Regions from separate parts of the Lysinibacillus sp. EB106-09-02-XG168 genome, predicted to be linked through region 1. Evidence: predicted binding sites of a transcription regulator. Region 1 holds the regulator's gene; the other holds the start of a gene.
The links. Region 1 encodes Rex, which represses fermentation and respiration genes when NADH is low (regulators of the CRP and FNR family bind a similar motif). Its sites were predicted from a motif close to TTGTGAAATATTTCACAA; they were not measured.

Region 1 (7,504 bases):
ATTTGATATATTTTATAACATTTTCTACTTTAACGAAGTATATTTTATTAATTACTTTTACCTAGTTTAATGCCTACGACGGTCATAATAGTAGGCATAGTTGGACAAGAAAAACGAAGAAAGGTGTGTTTCATTGGTCAATCCTAATTCAAAACCCGACGATGTTGATGTTAACATTCCACTTCATCCCATCATGCCTTCTGGTAGTCCATTACCGTATCCGCCACGCCCCCCGCAACTTCCAATGTCATATCAAAATGGACAATGGCCTGGTTTAAACCTACCAGGAATCTAGATTCTCAACCTAATAAAAGTTCAATACAAATGACTAAAAAGGCTATTCAGAACTTCAAATACGACCTAATGGATAACCTTTTTATCTATTAAAAGAAAATTATTATTGATTCAATATGTCACACAACAGAATTAAAGCTAGTGTCAAACCATTATGAAAAGAAATTGCATATAAACCACCACCCCTAAGCTACATATCTTTGTGAAAAGCCAGCTTTTTTCAGCGATTTCTATCTGTATCAGCAAGTCTAAATATTCACTAAAGCACAAAAAGCACTTCTCAAATTTGAGAAGTGCTTTTATTGGCTAGAACTGTAGGTTACATCATTCCTGGCATGCCGCCCATACCAGACATATCTGGCATTGCTGATGCTGGTTCTGGAATATCTGCTACTACTGCTTCTGTTGTTAAGAAAAGAGCTGCTACAGATGCTGCGTTTTGTAAAGCTGAACGAGTTACTTTCGCTGGGTCTACTACGCCCGCTTCAATCATGTTTACCCATTCGCCTGTCGCAGCGTTGAAACCTACACCGATTGCTTCACGTTTTAGGCGATCCACAATAATTGAGCCTTCAAGACCTGCATTATTTGCGATTTGACGTACTGGCTCTTCTAAAGCACGTAGAACAATTTTTACACCTGTTGCTACGTCGCCTTCTTCTGCATCTGCAACTTTTTCAACTGCTGCATATACGTTAAGAAGTGCAGTACCACCACCTGATACAATACCTTCTTCAACTGCTGCACGAGTTGAGTTTAGAGCATCTTCTATGCGAAGTTTACGTTCTTTTAGTTCAGTTTCTGTTGCAGCACCAACTTTGATTACTGCTACACCACCTGCTAATTTTGCAAGGCGTTCTTGTAATTTTTCTTTATCGAATTCTGAAGTTGTTTCAGCAAGCTGAGCACGGATTTGACCAATACGGCCTTCGATTGCATCTGCACCGCCAACGCCCTCTACGATTGTTGTATTATCTTTTGTCACAACCACTTTTGCGGCACGGCCAAGTGATGTAATATCAGCTGATTTAAGATCTAAGCCTAATTCTTCTGTAATTACTTGACCACCTGTTAAAATTGCGATATCTTCAAGCATTGCTTTACGGCGGTCACCAAATCCTGGAGCTTTAACCGCTACAGCATTGAATGTACCACGAAGCTTGTTCACTACAAGTGTTGCAAGAGCTTCACCTTCAACATCTTCAGCAATGATTAACAGTGGACGACCTTGTTGCACCACTTGTTCTAATAATGGTAATACTTCTTGGATGTTTGTAATTTTTTTATCAGTAATTAAAATGTATGGATTATCTAATACCGCTTCCATTTTATCTGTATCTGTTACCATGTAGTGTGATGCATACCCACGGTCGAATTGCATACCTTCAACTACATCAAGCTCAGTTGTGAAGCCTTTAGATTCTTCAATTGTAATAACACCGTCGTTACCCACACGCTCCATTGCTTCTGCAATTAATTGTCCTACTTCATCATCAGCAGCAGAGATAGCCGCAACCTGTGCGATTTCCTCTTTGTTGCTTACTGGACGAGAAATAGCGTTTAATTCTGTAAGGGCTGCTACAACTGCTTTGTCAATCCCTTTACGAATGCCTACAGGATTTGCACCAGCTGTTACGTTTTTTAAGCCTTCACGAATAATAGCTTGTGCTAATACTGTTGCAGTTGTTGTACCGTCACCAGCGATTTCGTTCGTTTTAGAAGCAACTTCTGCTACTAATTTTGCACCCATGTTTTCATATGGATTTTCTAGCTCGATTTCTTTTGCAATCGTTACACCATCATTTGTAATAAGTGGTGAACCAAATTTTTTTTCTAAAACTACGTTACGACCTTTTGGCCCTAGAGTAATTTTTACCGCGTTTGCTAATTTATCTACACCTTGTAGCATTAATGAACGAGCGTCTTCTGAGAATTTAATATCTTTTGCCATTTGAATTTACCCTCCTGAAATGGAATATTCGTTAAGCTTCATCAATATATTTATAAAAATTTCGCCATACCGTCATTGTCACCCATTCATATGTTTATCTGTGACAATCACTAAAGGTATTAACTTTAATAAACTAAAAAAGTATGAACTTATTCAATAATTGCAAGAATATCGCTTTCGCGTAAAATTAGGTATTCATTACCTTCATATTTAACTTCTGTACCTGAGTATTTAGAGAAAATAATGCGGTCGTCAACTTTAACGTCAAGCTCTACACGTTGTCCGTTCTCTAATATACGACCTGTCCCAACTGCTACAATTTTACCTTCTTGTGGCTTTTCTTTTGCAGAGTCTGGCAGTACAATACCGAATGCAGATTTTTCTTCTACCTCGATTAGTTCGATTACAATACGATCTCCTAGTGGTCTTAACAAGTGAAACAACCTCCTATTAATTAAGTATTAGATTAAGTCTATTAGCACTCTACTCATACGAGTGCTAACACAATTCTTATGATAATCAATCACACTTTTTTTTGCAAGTCAGAACTTCGAAAAATTTTGTTTTCTTTCCATATTCCTCTACAATAGAAAGGTAGCATACTGAATGGAAAGGATTTTGACTGTGAACAATTCTACAAAAATAAATAAGCATAAAAAAACAGCCCTTTATGTTTTAGTGATTTATATCGTCATGCATTTATCAGGTATATTGCTAGCAAAACCGTTTCACAAGCTTGTTATGAGTACAACTGGTTTACCTAGCGAGCAAGCTGCTCCGCTTACGCAAGGCTGGTATATTGCACTTAGCTTTGCCATTGCGTTAATACTAAGCTTAATCCTAACATCTCGCGATAAAGCATTTTGGGAAATTTATAAAGGGAAGAAAGAAACGATACCACTGTCAATTATGTGGGGAATTATTGGTTTCTTCTTAGTTTTCTTTGGCCAAATGATTGGCGCAGCGATCGAAATGGCTATATTCGGTATCCAAGGCGGATCGCAAAACACAGCTGATATTGTGGGTATTGCAAAAGGTGCTCCTATTGCGATATTAGCGATAGTTGTTTTTGGACCAATATTAGAAGAGTTTGTCTTCCGTCGTGTTATTTTCGGATCGCTTGTCCAAACAACTAATTTCTGGATAGCCGGTATAGTAAGCGCCATTTTCTTTGCCCTTATTCATATGGACTTCTCACATATCTTGCTTTATACAATTTGTGGATTGATCTTTGCCTTCTTATATCACAAAACAAAACGTATTTGGACGTCCATTATCGCCCATGTCATGCTGAACGGTTTTGTGACACTTGTACAAGTGTATGCAGAACCATTACAAAAGTTTCTTCAAGAACTAGAAAAAATGCAATAAAAATCAGCGGGTGTTTGAACACCCGCTGAAAGAAGTTAAATTTAAGCTTTATCTATCACGACGAAAAAGCTCGATGCTACTAATTAGCATCGAGCTTCTATTATTATTGATTCAATTCTTCGATTTGACGTCTCTGCTGTTCAAGTGCCTCTTCAATCTGGCGTTTTTGCTCAGCTTCTTGTTCTTCCTTCATTCGCATTTCCTCTGATTTTAAGTATTTCTTATAGCCAACACGAGAAATCATAATGCTAATTTCATAAAGAACAAACAACGGTACTGAAACCATTAAGTGCGAAGCTAATTCAGGTGGCGCGATTAGTGCAGCACATACAAATAAGCCAAAGTATGAATACTTACGAATACGAATTAGTAACTCAGGAGATAGAATCCCAATACGTGAAAAGAACAAGACTACAATCGGTAATTGGAAAAGGAAACCAAAAGGTATTGTAAGCTTAAATAAAAACGAAAAATATTCATGTATGCCAATTGTTTGTTGAATTTCTAAATCGTTTGATAAATTCATCATAAACTTTATGACATAAGGGAATAGTAAAAAGTATGAAAAAGACAGCCCTGCTAAAAACAATAAAAATGAATACGGTATATAGCTTAAAGTTGCCTTTCGTTCTACGTCCCTTAATCCTGGGCTAATAAAAGACCACAATTGATACATCAATACCGGTGAAGATAGGATAAATGCTATTAAAAAAACGACTTGGATATAAATTGCAAGTGGTGTTACTACATCAAATGCATGGAGCTCTATATTGTAATTCGCTCCAGTACTTTGAAGGTATTTAACAAGCGGCTTTGCAACAAAGAAGCCACCAGCCATAGCTAGAACAAAGAAAACGGCAACAATGAAAAGCCGTTTTCTTAATTCTTCTATATGTTCAATGACAGTTAGATCTCTTGGATTCATTCCTCAAACATCCTAACTTACTTATCTAATTCTTTCTTTTTCTTGTCATCATCATCTTCGTCGGCTAAACCTTTAGTAGCATTTTTGAATTCACGTAATGTTGAACCAAATGCTTTACCAAGCTCTGGTAACTTCTTAGGACCAAAAATTAGTAATGCGACAATTCCGATAATAATGAGGCTCATAGGACCAATACCACCCATTAAAGCCACCTCCTCTTTATATCCATCATTTTAACGCATATTTCGCCATTTTGCTAACTAATTATATGTGAAAGTTTTTCGTCATTCTCTCAATTTTATACTTACTTCCATTCAACAGAAACTGTGAGCTATTCTATCAATTATGCCTCGGTCTAATTGCGTCCTAAGGCTTTAACTTCTTTCAACTGGCGTATGTACACCTGCTGAAAGAAGTTAAATTATGTACCTTGATCACTCTTCCTGATTACGAATTAAATAAATAAGCGCCTGCAACTCTACCGATAAATCGATTGTTAAAAGTTGCATTTTATCTGGTACAGTAATACGCTCTGGCGTAAAGTTCAAAATTCCTTTTGCGTTCATCACTGCTAATCTATCAGCCATTTTCTGTGCAGAGCGTGGTGAAACTGTTAAAATTGCAAGCTCCGCTCCGTATTCCGCATATTTTTCTTCCAATAAGTCAGGGTGAAAAACAGGAATATTGCTAATCATCTTCCCTTCTTTTGGGGCCTTCGAGTCAAATGCAACAACGATATGAGTATTGTGGTTTTTTTGAAAATTATATTTTAATAATGCACTACCTAAATTCCCTACACCAATTAACGCAACCTTTGTCGCTTCATGTTGATCGAGCGTTTGACTAAAAAATTGTAAGAGATGCTGCACATCATAGCCATATCCCTTTTTCCCAAGAGCACCAAAATAAGAAAAATCTCGGCGAATAGTTGCAGAATCAATTTTCATCGCTTCACTTAGTTCCTTCGACGAAATGCGTTCCATGCCTTCTTGTGCAAAGTTTTGGATAAAACGATAGTAAAGAGGAAGTCTTTTCGTAGTGGCTTGTGGAATTTTCAATTCTTGTTTCAAACTTTTTCCTCCTTAAAATGTATCAAGTTCTATTTATGATACAGACTTTATATTTCTAAGTTTATAATATTCACTGGAGGATTTCCCTTTAGTTAATGGCGCTTTTACGCCACTAACTAAAGGGAAATCGTTTCAATCTTACATGACAGCTTGGAATAAGTAAAGCATCGACATTGCAAGCCAATCGCTCATCCATTACACTAAGGAAGAATTGAGGTGTCAAGAATGATTGTTTTACAGGTCAATCAACTATATAAATCCTTCCTTGCAGATGAAATTTTAAGCGGTGTAAAATTAGAAGTTCAACATCGTGACCGAGTTGCATTAGTAGGTCGTAACGGTGCTGGTAAATCCACTTTACTTAAAATTATTGCTGGTCAAATGTCCTATGACTCTGGCGATATTATTATCCCGAAAGGTATACAAATTGGATACTTAGAGCAGCATGCTGGTTTAAACTCAACATTGTCGATTTGGGATGAAATGATGACAATTTTTGAGCCGCTTATTGCCCAAGAACTAACCCTACGATCATTAGAACAACAAATGGCCGACCCAGCTGTTTATGAAAATCCTACTTTATATGCAAAAATAATGTCTGAATACGATCATTTACAGCATAATTTTAAGGATGCGGGTGGCTATCAATATGAATCGGATACTCGTTCTGTGCTCCATGGCATGCAGTTTTATCCTGAGGATTACCAAAAGTCAATTAGCTCACTATCAGGAGGACAACGGACTCGGTTAGCACTTGCTAAGCTTCTTTTAAGTAAGCCTGACCTATTAATACTTGATGAACCTACTAACCATTTAGATATTGAAACCCTCTCTTGGTTGGAATCATATTTAAAGGGTTATGAAGGGGCTATTCTAATTGTTTCCCATGACCGCTACTTCTTAGACCAGGTTGTTTCCATTGTCTACGAAGTATCTCGTCATCGCGTCACAAAATATACAGGCAATTATAGTGCCTATTTAGATGAGAAAGCGAAAAATTATGAGCGTGATTTGAAGCTATATGAACGTCAGCAAGATGAAAAAGCCAAGCTTGAGGAATTTATTCAAAAAAATATTGCTCGTGCTTCTACTACAAAAATGGCACAAAGTCGTCGTAAAATGCTCGAACGAACAGAATGGATGGACTCTCCTGAAGGTGAAGAAAAGTCAGCGAGCTTCGGTTTTACAATTGAACGTCAAAGTGGTAACGATGTATTATCTATCGATGACTTAACGATAGGTTATGGTGATAAGAAAATATCAAACGGCATCACACTACGCACTTTCCGAGAAGATCGCATTGCACTTGTTGGACCAAATGGTGTTGGTAAATCCACTTTATTAAAAACCATTGTCAAAGATTTGCTACCATTCACTGGAGAGATTCGCTATGGTACAAATGTTCAAATTGGTTATTATGATCAAGAGCAGGCAAAGCTATCGAGCAATAAAAGTGTTCTAAAAGAGCTATGGGATGAATGGCCTTTAATGAATGAAAAAGATATTCGTACAGTGCTAGGCCGTTTCTTATTCAGTGGAGTTGATGTAGATAAAACCGTGTCGTCTTTATCTGGTGGAGAAAAGGCTAGACTTGCATTAGCTAAGTTGATGATGCAAAAGGCAAATCTCTTAATTCTTGATGAGCCTACCAATCACTTAGACTTAGATAGTAAAGAGATACTGGAAAACGCACTTATTGATTATCCCGGAACGCTCTTATTCGTATCGCATGACCGATATTTTATCAATCGAATCGCTACTAAAGTAATCGAACTGTCTGGTGATGGTTCCTTTGAGTACTTAGGTGACTATGATTATTATCTTGAGAAAAAACAAGAGCTACTAGAAATCGCCCAAATGAAGGCTGCTGCTCAACCGCACGCTCAAGCTGAT
Region 2 (7,504 bases), 98 kb from region 1:
ATATGCCCACGTGCGCCATATGATTCAAATGCATAGTAGGAGCCTCGTATTGCAAGAAGCACTAGCGAAATACTAACTGGAACAAGTAAAATCGTTCCATAATAGAAAGCTGTTTGTGGGAAAAATCCAACAATCCCCACAAAGAAGAATACTAAAAAGACATTGGTAACTTCCCAAACAGGTGATAAATAACGTTTAATAATATTCGTTAAAATGTGATTTTTTCCGATAAGTAGGCTGTAGGCATTAAAAAAGCCTGCACCAAAATCGATTGAAGCTACAATGACATAACCAAATAGGAAAATCCATAAAACTGAAATACCTAAAATCTCTAATGTCATAAGATGTCACCGCCTTTTTCATCATGGCGATCTTCTATTTCACGCTCAATTGGATTATTTTTGAACATACGAACTAACACTACGATACTTCCTACTGCTAATACGGCATACACACCTGCAAACAAGAGCAACATTAAATCAACATGATCACTCGTTGTCGCCCCTTCTGGTGTTCGCATTAATCCATATAAGATCCAAGGCTGTCGTCCCACTTCGGCAAGCCACCATCCTGCTTCAATTGCAATAATGGAAAGTGGTCCACCTGCAACAACAATCCATCTAAACCAACGGCTATGAATAAACTGCCAATCACGTGCTTTCCCGGTTACGTAAAGCAGTGAAACGAGTGCCATGAACATACCAATAAACACCATGATATTAAAGAGGTAATGAATATACAGCGGTGGTCGATCTTCTTTTGCAAATTGATCTAAACCAATTACCTCTGCATTTGGATTATTATGTGCTAAAACACTCAAAGCATAAGGTACTTTAATAGCATATTTTACTTCTTCACCATTTAATACACCAAAGAGTATAAGGGAAGCTTTGTCTCCCGTTTCAAAGTGCCACTCAGCTGCGGCTAGTTTTTCTGGTTGATATTCAGCTAAATATTTCCCTGAAAAGTCTCCAATAATCGCTGCTGCAATAGAGAAAATCAGACCAACCTTCATAAGTAGATATAAAGATTTTTTATGGTATACATGCTTAGAACCTCTAAGTAGACGGTATCCTGCAATAGATGCTAATACGAACGCGGACGTCATGTAGGCTGTAACGAGAACATGTGCTACCTTTGTCGGCATTGCCGGATTAAACATCGCTAAAAAAGGTTGAATATTTACAAGCTGTCCATCCACAATGTCAAATCCTTGTGGCGCATTCATAAACGCATTGACAATTGTAATAAACACAGCTGACATCGACGCACCGACAGCAACCGGAATTAACAGCAACATATGCTTCTTCTGACTATCGAAGCGATCCCAAGTATATAAATAGATGCCTAGGAAGATGGCTTCAAAGAAAAATGCAAACGTTTCCATGAAAAGTGGTAATGCAATCGTTTGGCCAGCAAGCTGCATAAAATTCGGCCATAGTAAAGACAACTGTAAGCCAATTGCTGTCCCTGTTACAACTCCGACGGCAACTGTAATAACAAAACCTCGTGCCCAACGTCTTGCCATTAAAATATAGTGCTCATCATTCTTTTTATACCCAGTCCATTGCGCGATCATAATCATTAATGGGACACCAACACCAATCGTTGCATAAATAATATGGAACGATAAAGTTAGCTCCGTTAATGCTCTACTCCAAAAGACTGCTGATTCATTCACCATTTCATTGCCCCCCTAACCTCCAAATATTCTTCCAAGTATGGAAAGTAGCATGATAATTGCAACACCAAAGCTTAGCCAAATGAGCTTTCTTTCCTGTGACTTATACAACGGCAACACTTCCTTTCCCTTATCTATACCCATTTTCCACTATAGCAATGAAAAAAACCTTTATAATGGGCCGGAATTTCGGCCTATTATAAAGGTTTCAAATTTTGTTCAAGTATTATACTCACATTTGCCAAACATTTTTCTTAATTCATTCACAATACCAATTAAAGGATGAGAATGTTCATAAATATGGTGATTAACCTATTAATATGAATCATCACCAAAACGTGTGATTGATTTCCGTTCCGACTGGGCGCTTTATTGCTGACGCTTCGCCTTCGCGCAGAGCTTCCTGGGGTGTCCGATGAGCCGCTTCACTCGCGATGCTCACTCCTAAATTAAGCAGAACCCTTTTTATGTTTATTGGATACGGTCTTCCTCACGAATATCTGCTAGTGGAACAAAAATTTCAATATGACGCTTTAAGTTTTCAAATGTTGCAGGCGCGTCCCCACCATATTCACCATCTAGGTTTAAATGAATTTCATCTTCAGTAGATACTTTGACGACACTCGCCTTTTTATAAATTACACGATCATCATTTAAATGCTCGCCTCTTAATGCCATCGCAGCAAGCTGAATAAATTCAGGCAGATTTACTTTTTTCAATACGATTAAAGTAAAGTAGCCATCATTAATACTTGCGTCTGGGGCAAGCTTTTCGAAGCCACCCACCGAATTTGTTAAGCCACATAAAAACATCATGGCATCCCCATCAAACACTTCGCCATCGTATTCAATACGCATGTGTGAAGCTTTAATCGATGGGATCATTTCCACTGCTTTTAAGTAATAAGCTAACTGTCCTAGCATTGTTTTCATTTTACTTGGCACTTCATAAGTTAATTCTGTAATACGTCCGCCAGCAGCAATATTGATGAAATAGCGTTCCCCATTTAATAAACCAACATCTACTGGTAACGATTCACCTTTAATAATAATGTCAACGGCAGCTTCAATATTTCGAGGAATGTGCACGGCACGGGCAAAGTCATTCGTTGTGCCCATCGGAATTAGACCTACTTTCGGCCGGTTCTCAAATGGACTTACACCTGCAACAACTTCATTTAATGTGCCATCTCCACCAACTGCAATAATTATATCAAAGCCACGTTCTACTGCATTTTTTGCAGCAATGGTCGCATCGCCTTCACAGGTTGTTGCGTGACAAGATGTCTCGTAGCCTGCTACCTCTAATTTTGCCAATACTTCTGGTAGATGCTTTTTAAACACTTCACGCCCAGATGTAGGATTATAAATGATTCTTGCTCGTTTCATAACATACCTTCCTGCTTCATAAGATTCTATTTCTTTCAACGAATTATTCTTTTAAATGTTGCATTGAAGTCAACAATAGCAAGGCATGTCCACATTTTTCTGACATGAAGCCTTGTGATTTACAATTATTGCAATGCAGCTATTACTTTCTTTTTAAAATCCTCGTAAACATATTTCCAATATGATTTATTCGTCATATTCTCTTCACGAATTTCTGCATATAGCGCTTTTTGTGCATCTTCAAATGTAGGGTCTTCTTTATCAGGTAAAGTAGCTCGTTTACTTACTACTAATTCCTGTAATTCTGGTGCTCGTGGTCCCCATTTTCCTACAACCTGACCAGCATCATCTAATAAAATATAAACTGGAATTGCACGGCCACCGTTTGTTAAATAACGATCAATCAAATCTGTATCCGCATCACGTAATACTGCGCGCATGTCTAGTTCTGCTGCCTCTGCAACTCGGCGAATGATTGGATTGTTTAACATTGCGTCCCCGCACCAGTCCTCAGTAATTGTTAATATTTTTGGTTGCTTATTTTTCAATAGTTCGATAAAGCCATCGTTTAATGGCACTTCGAAACCATCGTAAATACGGAAGCTTTCCTCTTTTAACGTCGTCATATGATCCATATATTGTTGAATTGAAATCGCATCATTGAAATATTGTTGTTCAGTTTTCATTGATAGACCCCCTAAAGTTTTATCATGTTCTATTCTATATTTTGCTATGAATACTCCATTTAGACAACTATAAAGTGCTAATTTGGTATTTTTTAGTTCTTTTCTCCATAAAATCGAGTTTATTTCTGTTCCTGCTGAGCTTTTCCTGGAATCGCCCAGCCTCTACTCAAAAATTATCTAGAATTTTTGTAGATTTGCGCTTTTTTATAAATCAGCATTAAGCCTGTTGATACTTTACTCGTAAAGGTCATTTATTGTTATAGATGCCCTAAAGATTCTTTAGTATGTATTAATTTTTAAATATAAAAGGCCAAGAAGCAAATTTGCTCTCTTGACCTTCCTTTGAAATTGAAATTAACGTTTTGCAATTTCTTGTTGTAATAATTTATTGACCATAGGTGGGTTCGCTTGACCTTTAGTTGCTTTCATAATTTGACCAACTAAGAAGCCTATAGCGCGATCCTTACCATTTTTGAAGTCTTCGATCGATTGTGCATTGTTGTCTAGAACTTCTGTAACGATAGCAAGTAATGCACCTTCATCAGAAATTTGAACTAACCCTTTTGCTTTAACGATTTCTCCTGCAGAACCACCGTTTTCTACTAATTCAGCAAATACCTTTTTACCGATTTTAGAAGAAATTGTACCGTCAGTGATTAATTTCACCATTTCTGCAAGGTTTTCTGGCGTTAATGCAGTATCTTTAAGGTCTTTTTGTTCTGCATTTAAGTATGCAGAAACATCACCCATAAGCCAGTTTGCTGAAAGCTTTGCATCCGCACCTTTAGCTACCATTGCCTCAAAGAAGTCTGAGATTTCTTTTGAAATAACAAGAACTCCTGCATCATATGGTGTTAAGCCTAATTCATCTGCATAGCGTTTTTTACGAGCATCTGGAAGCTCAGGAATTTCTGATTTTACTCGCTCTAACCATTCATCAGAGATCGATAGACGAACTAAGTCTGGCTCTGGGAAGTAACGATAATCGTCTGTTCCTTCTTTCACACGCATAAGAATTGTTTTACCTGTTTTTTCATCGAAGCGACGAGTTTCTTGATCAATTACCCCACCTGAAAGAAGGACATCAGCTTGGCGTAATTCCTCGTGCTCTATACCACGGCGAACATAGTTGAAAGAGTTAAGGTTTTTAAGCTCTGTCTTTGTACCAAATTCTTCTTGACCATATGGACGAATTGAAATGTTGGCGTCACAACGTAGTGAACCTTCTTCCATTTTACAGTCAGATACATCTGTATATTGGATAATTGATTTTAATTTTTCTAGGTAAGCATACGCTTCGTTTGCTGTACGAATATCTGGCTCAGAAACGATTTCCACAAGTGGTGTACCTTGACGGTTAAAGTCAACTAAAGAGTGGTCACCAGAGTGAGAAAGCTTCCCTGCATCTTCTTCCATATGAAGACGCGTAATACCGATACGTTTTGTGTAACCATCTACTTCGATATCAATCCAGCCATTTTTACCGATTGGTTTATCGAATTGAGAGATTTGATAAGCTTTCGGATTATCTGGATAGAAGTAGTTTTTACGGTCAAATTTTGTTTCTTGTTCGATCTCCATGTTTAGTGCAAGTGCTGCACGCATTGCGAAATCTACAACATTTTTATTAAGTACAGGTAGGACACCAGGATAGCCTAGGTCGATAACTGTAGTATTTGTATTTGGTTCAGCACCGAAGTGAGCTGGTGCTGGTGAGAAGATTTTTGAGTTCGTTTTTAACTCAACGTGTACTTCTAAACCAATGACTGTTTCAAAGTTCATGTTATTTTCCCTCCCAAATTTGAGGAACTTGTTTATGGAACTCCGTTGCTTGTTCAAAAGCATGAGCTACACGGTAAATTGTTGCTTCATCGAAATATTTACCGATAATTTGTAAGCCTAGTGGTAGACCATTTTCAATACCACATGGGATTGAGATGGCTGGTACACCAGCTAAGTTCATAGGAATCGTTAAAATATCATTTGCATACATCGTCATTGGATCATCAACGTTTTCACCAATTTTAAATGCTGGTGTAGGAGAAGTTGGTCCAATGATCACGTCAAAGTCTTCAAATACTTTGTCGTAGTCTGCTTTGATAAGTGTACGTGCTTGTTGAGCTTTTTTGTAGTAAGCATCATACGTACCTGCACTTAGCGAGTAAGTACCAAGCATGATACGACGTTTTACTTCATCACCAAAGCCTTGTGCACGTGTTTCTTTATAAAGGTCCATCAAATTATTAACGTTTTCTGCACGGAAACCATAACGGATACCGTCAAAACGAGAAAGGTTAGAAGACGCTTCAGAAGAAGAAAGAATATAGTATGCTGCAAGTGCATATTTCGAGTGAGGAAGCGATACTTCTTCTACTGTAGCACCTAAGCCTTTTAATACTTCTAATGCATCAAGCACTGATTGACGTGCTGCTTCGCCAACACCTTCACCAAGGAATTCTTTTGGCACAGCAATACGTAAGCCTTTTACGTCACCAGTAAGTGCTGCTGCGTAGTTTGGTACTTCTACGTCTGCAGAAGTAGAATCGTTTGCATCTAATCCTGCGATTGCTTCAAGTAAAAGGGCATTGTCTTCAACATTACGTGTAATTGGTCCGATTTGGTCTAAAGAAGATGCAAATGCAACTAGACCAAAACGAGATACACGGCCATATGTAGGCTTCATCCCTACAACACCGCAATAAGCAGCTGGTTGACGGATTGAACCACCAGTATCAGAACCAAGTGAGAATGGTACTTCACCTGCTGCTACTGCTGCTGCAGACGCACCTGAAGATCCACCTGGTACGTGGTTTAAGTTCCATGGATTTTTTGTTGTTTTATAGTATGAGTTTTCATTTGAAGAACCCATTGCAAACTCGTCCATGTTTAATTTACCGATAGTGACCATACCTGCATCACGTAGCTTTTTAACTACTGTTGCATCGTAAATTGGCATAAAGCCTTCTAAAATTTTAGAAGCACAAGTTGTTTCTAAGCCTTCTGTCACGATGTTGTCTTTAACACCGATAGGAAGACCGAAAAGTGGTCCACGCTCTTCAAATGGCACTTTATCCATTTCAGCTGCTTGTGCAGTTGCTTTTTCTTCATTTGAAGCAAGGAAAGCTTGTACATCGCCGTCAAGCTTCGCCACACGTTCGAATGCTTCTTTTGTTAAATCAGCGATTGTTAAGTTACCCGCTTTAATATCAGCTTGTAGCTCCTTCGCTGAACGTTCAAATAACGTCATGAGGAATCCTCCTATGTTTTAGTATTACATGATAGCTGGTACTTTTACTTGACCATCTTCTTGTTCTTTTACGTTTAACATCATTACTTCACGGTCTAAACCTTTTGTTGCTACATCTTCACGCATTACGTTTACTAGTGGTAAAACGTGAGTTGTTGGTTCAACATTCGTTGTATCTAACTCGTTTAGTTGCTCTGCGAAGTCAGTAATTTTACCAAGCTGTTCAGCAAATTTCTCTGCTTCCTCTTCCGTAATTGCAAGACGTGCTAAGTTTGCCACGTGCTTAACTTCTTCTTTTGTTAATTTTGCCATTTTTCACACCTCCGAATACGCATTCAATTCATTGCTTTTGTCGATAACAATAGGGTTGAATAAAGTTAACCATGCAAATAATCATAACATTTTTCATATTAAAAATCACAACTTTCACCAAAAATAAAGAAACTTTCACTACTATGACGAAGTGTCGTCTTTATGGACTGTTTTTAGAGTCCTCCATTA

Region 2: the regulator Rex is predicted to act here: its motif matches at 1,933-1,950, upstream of AC3WSO_RS21475 (cytochrome ubiquinol oxidase subunit I).

Annotation. Positions count from the first base shown of each region.
Region 1 covers NZ_JBYTDN010000003.1:4,324,843-4,332,346, forward strand. Annotated here, with positions in the region: gene groL (chaperonin GroEL) at 614-2,245, opposite strand; gene groES (co-chaperone GroES) at 2,395-2,679, opposite strand; gene AC3WSO_RS21900 (CPBP family intramembrane glutamic endopeptidase) at 2,852-3,616, shown strand; gene tatC (twin-arginine translocase subunit TatC) at 3,720-4,541, opposite strand; gene AC3WSO_RS21910 (twin-arginine translocase TatA/TatE family subunit) at 4,559-4,744, opposite strand; gene AC3WSO_RS21915 (redox-sensing transcriptional repressor Rex) at 4,976-5,611, opposite strand; gene AC3WSO_RS21920 (ABC transporter ATP-binding protein) at 5,837-7,504, shown strand, end outside.
Region 2 covers NZ_JBYTDN010000003.1:4,226,992-4,234,495, forward strand. Annotated here, with positions in the region: gene AC3WSO_RS21470 (cytochrome d ubiquinol oxidase subunit II) at 1-341, opposite strand, end outside; gene AC3WSO_RS21475 (cytochrome ubiquinol oxidase subunit I) at 338-1,684, opposite strand; gene AC3WSO_RS21480 (diacylglycerol kinase) at 2,153-3,070, opposite strand; gene AC3WSO_RS21485 (thioredoxin family protein) at 3,196-3,756, opposite strand; gene gatB (Asp-tRNA(Asn)/Glu-tRNA(Gln) amidotransferase subunit GatB) at 4,111-5,538, opposite strand; gene gatA (Asp-tRNA(Asn)/Glu-tRNA(Gln) amidotransferase subunit GatA) at 5,540-7,003, opposite strand; gene gatC (Asp-tRNA(Asn)/Glu-tRNA(Gln) amidotransferase subunit GatC) at 7,028-7,315, opposite strand.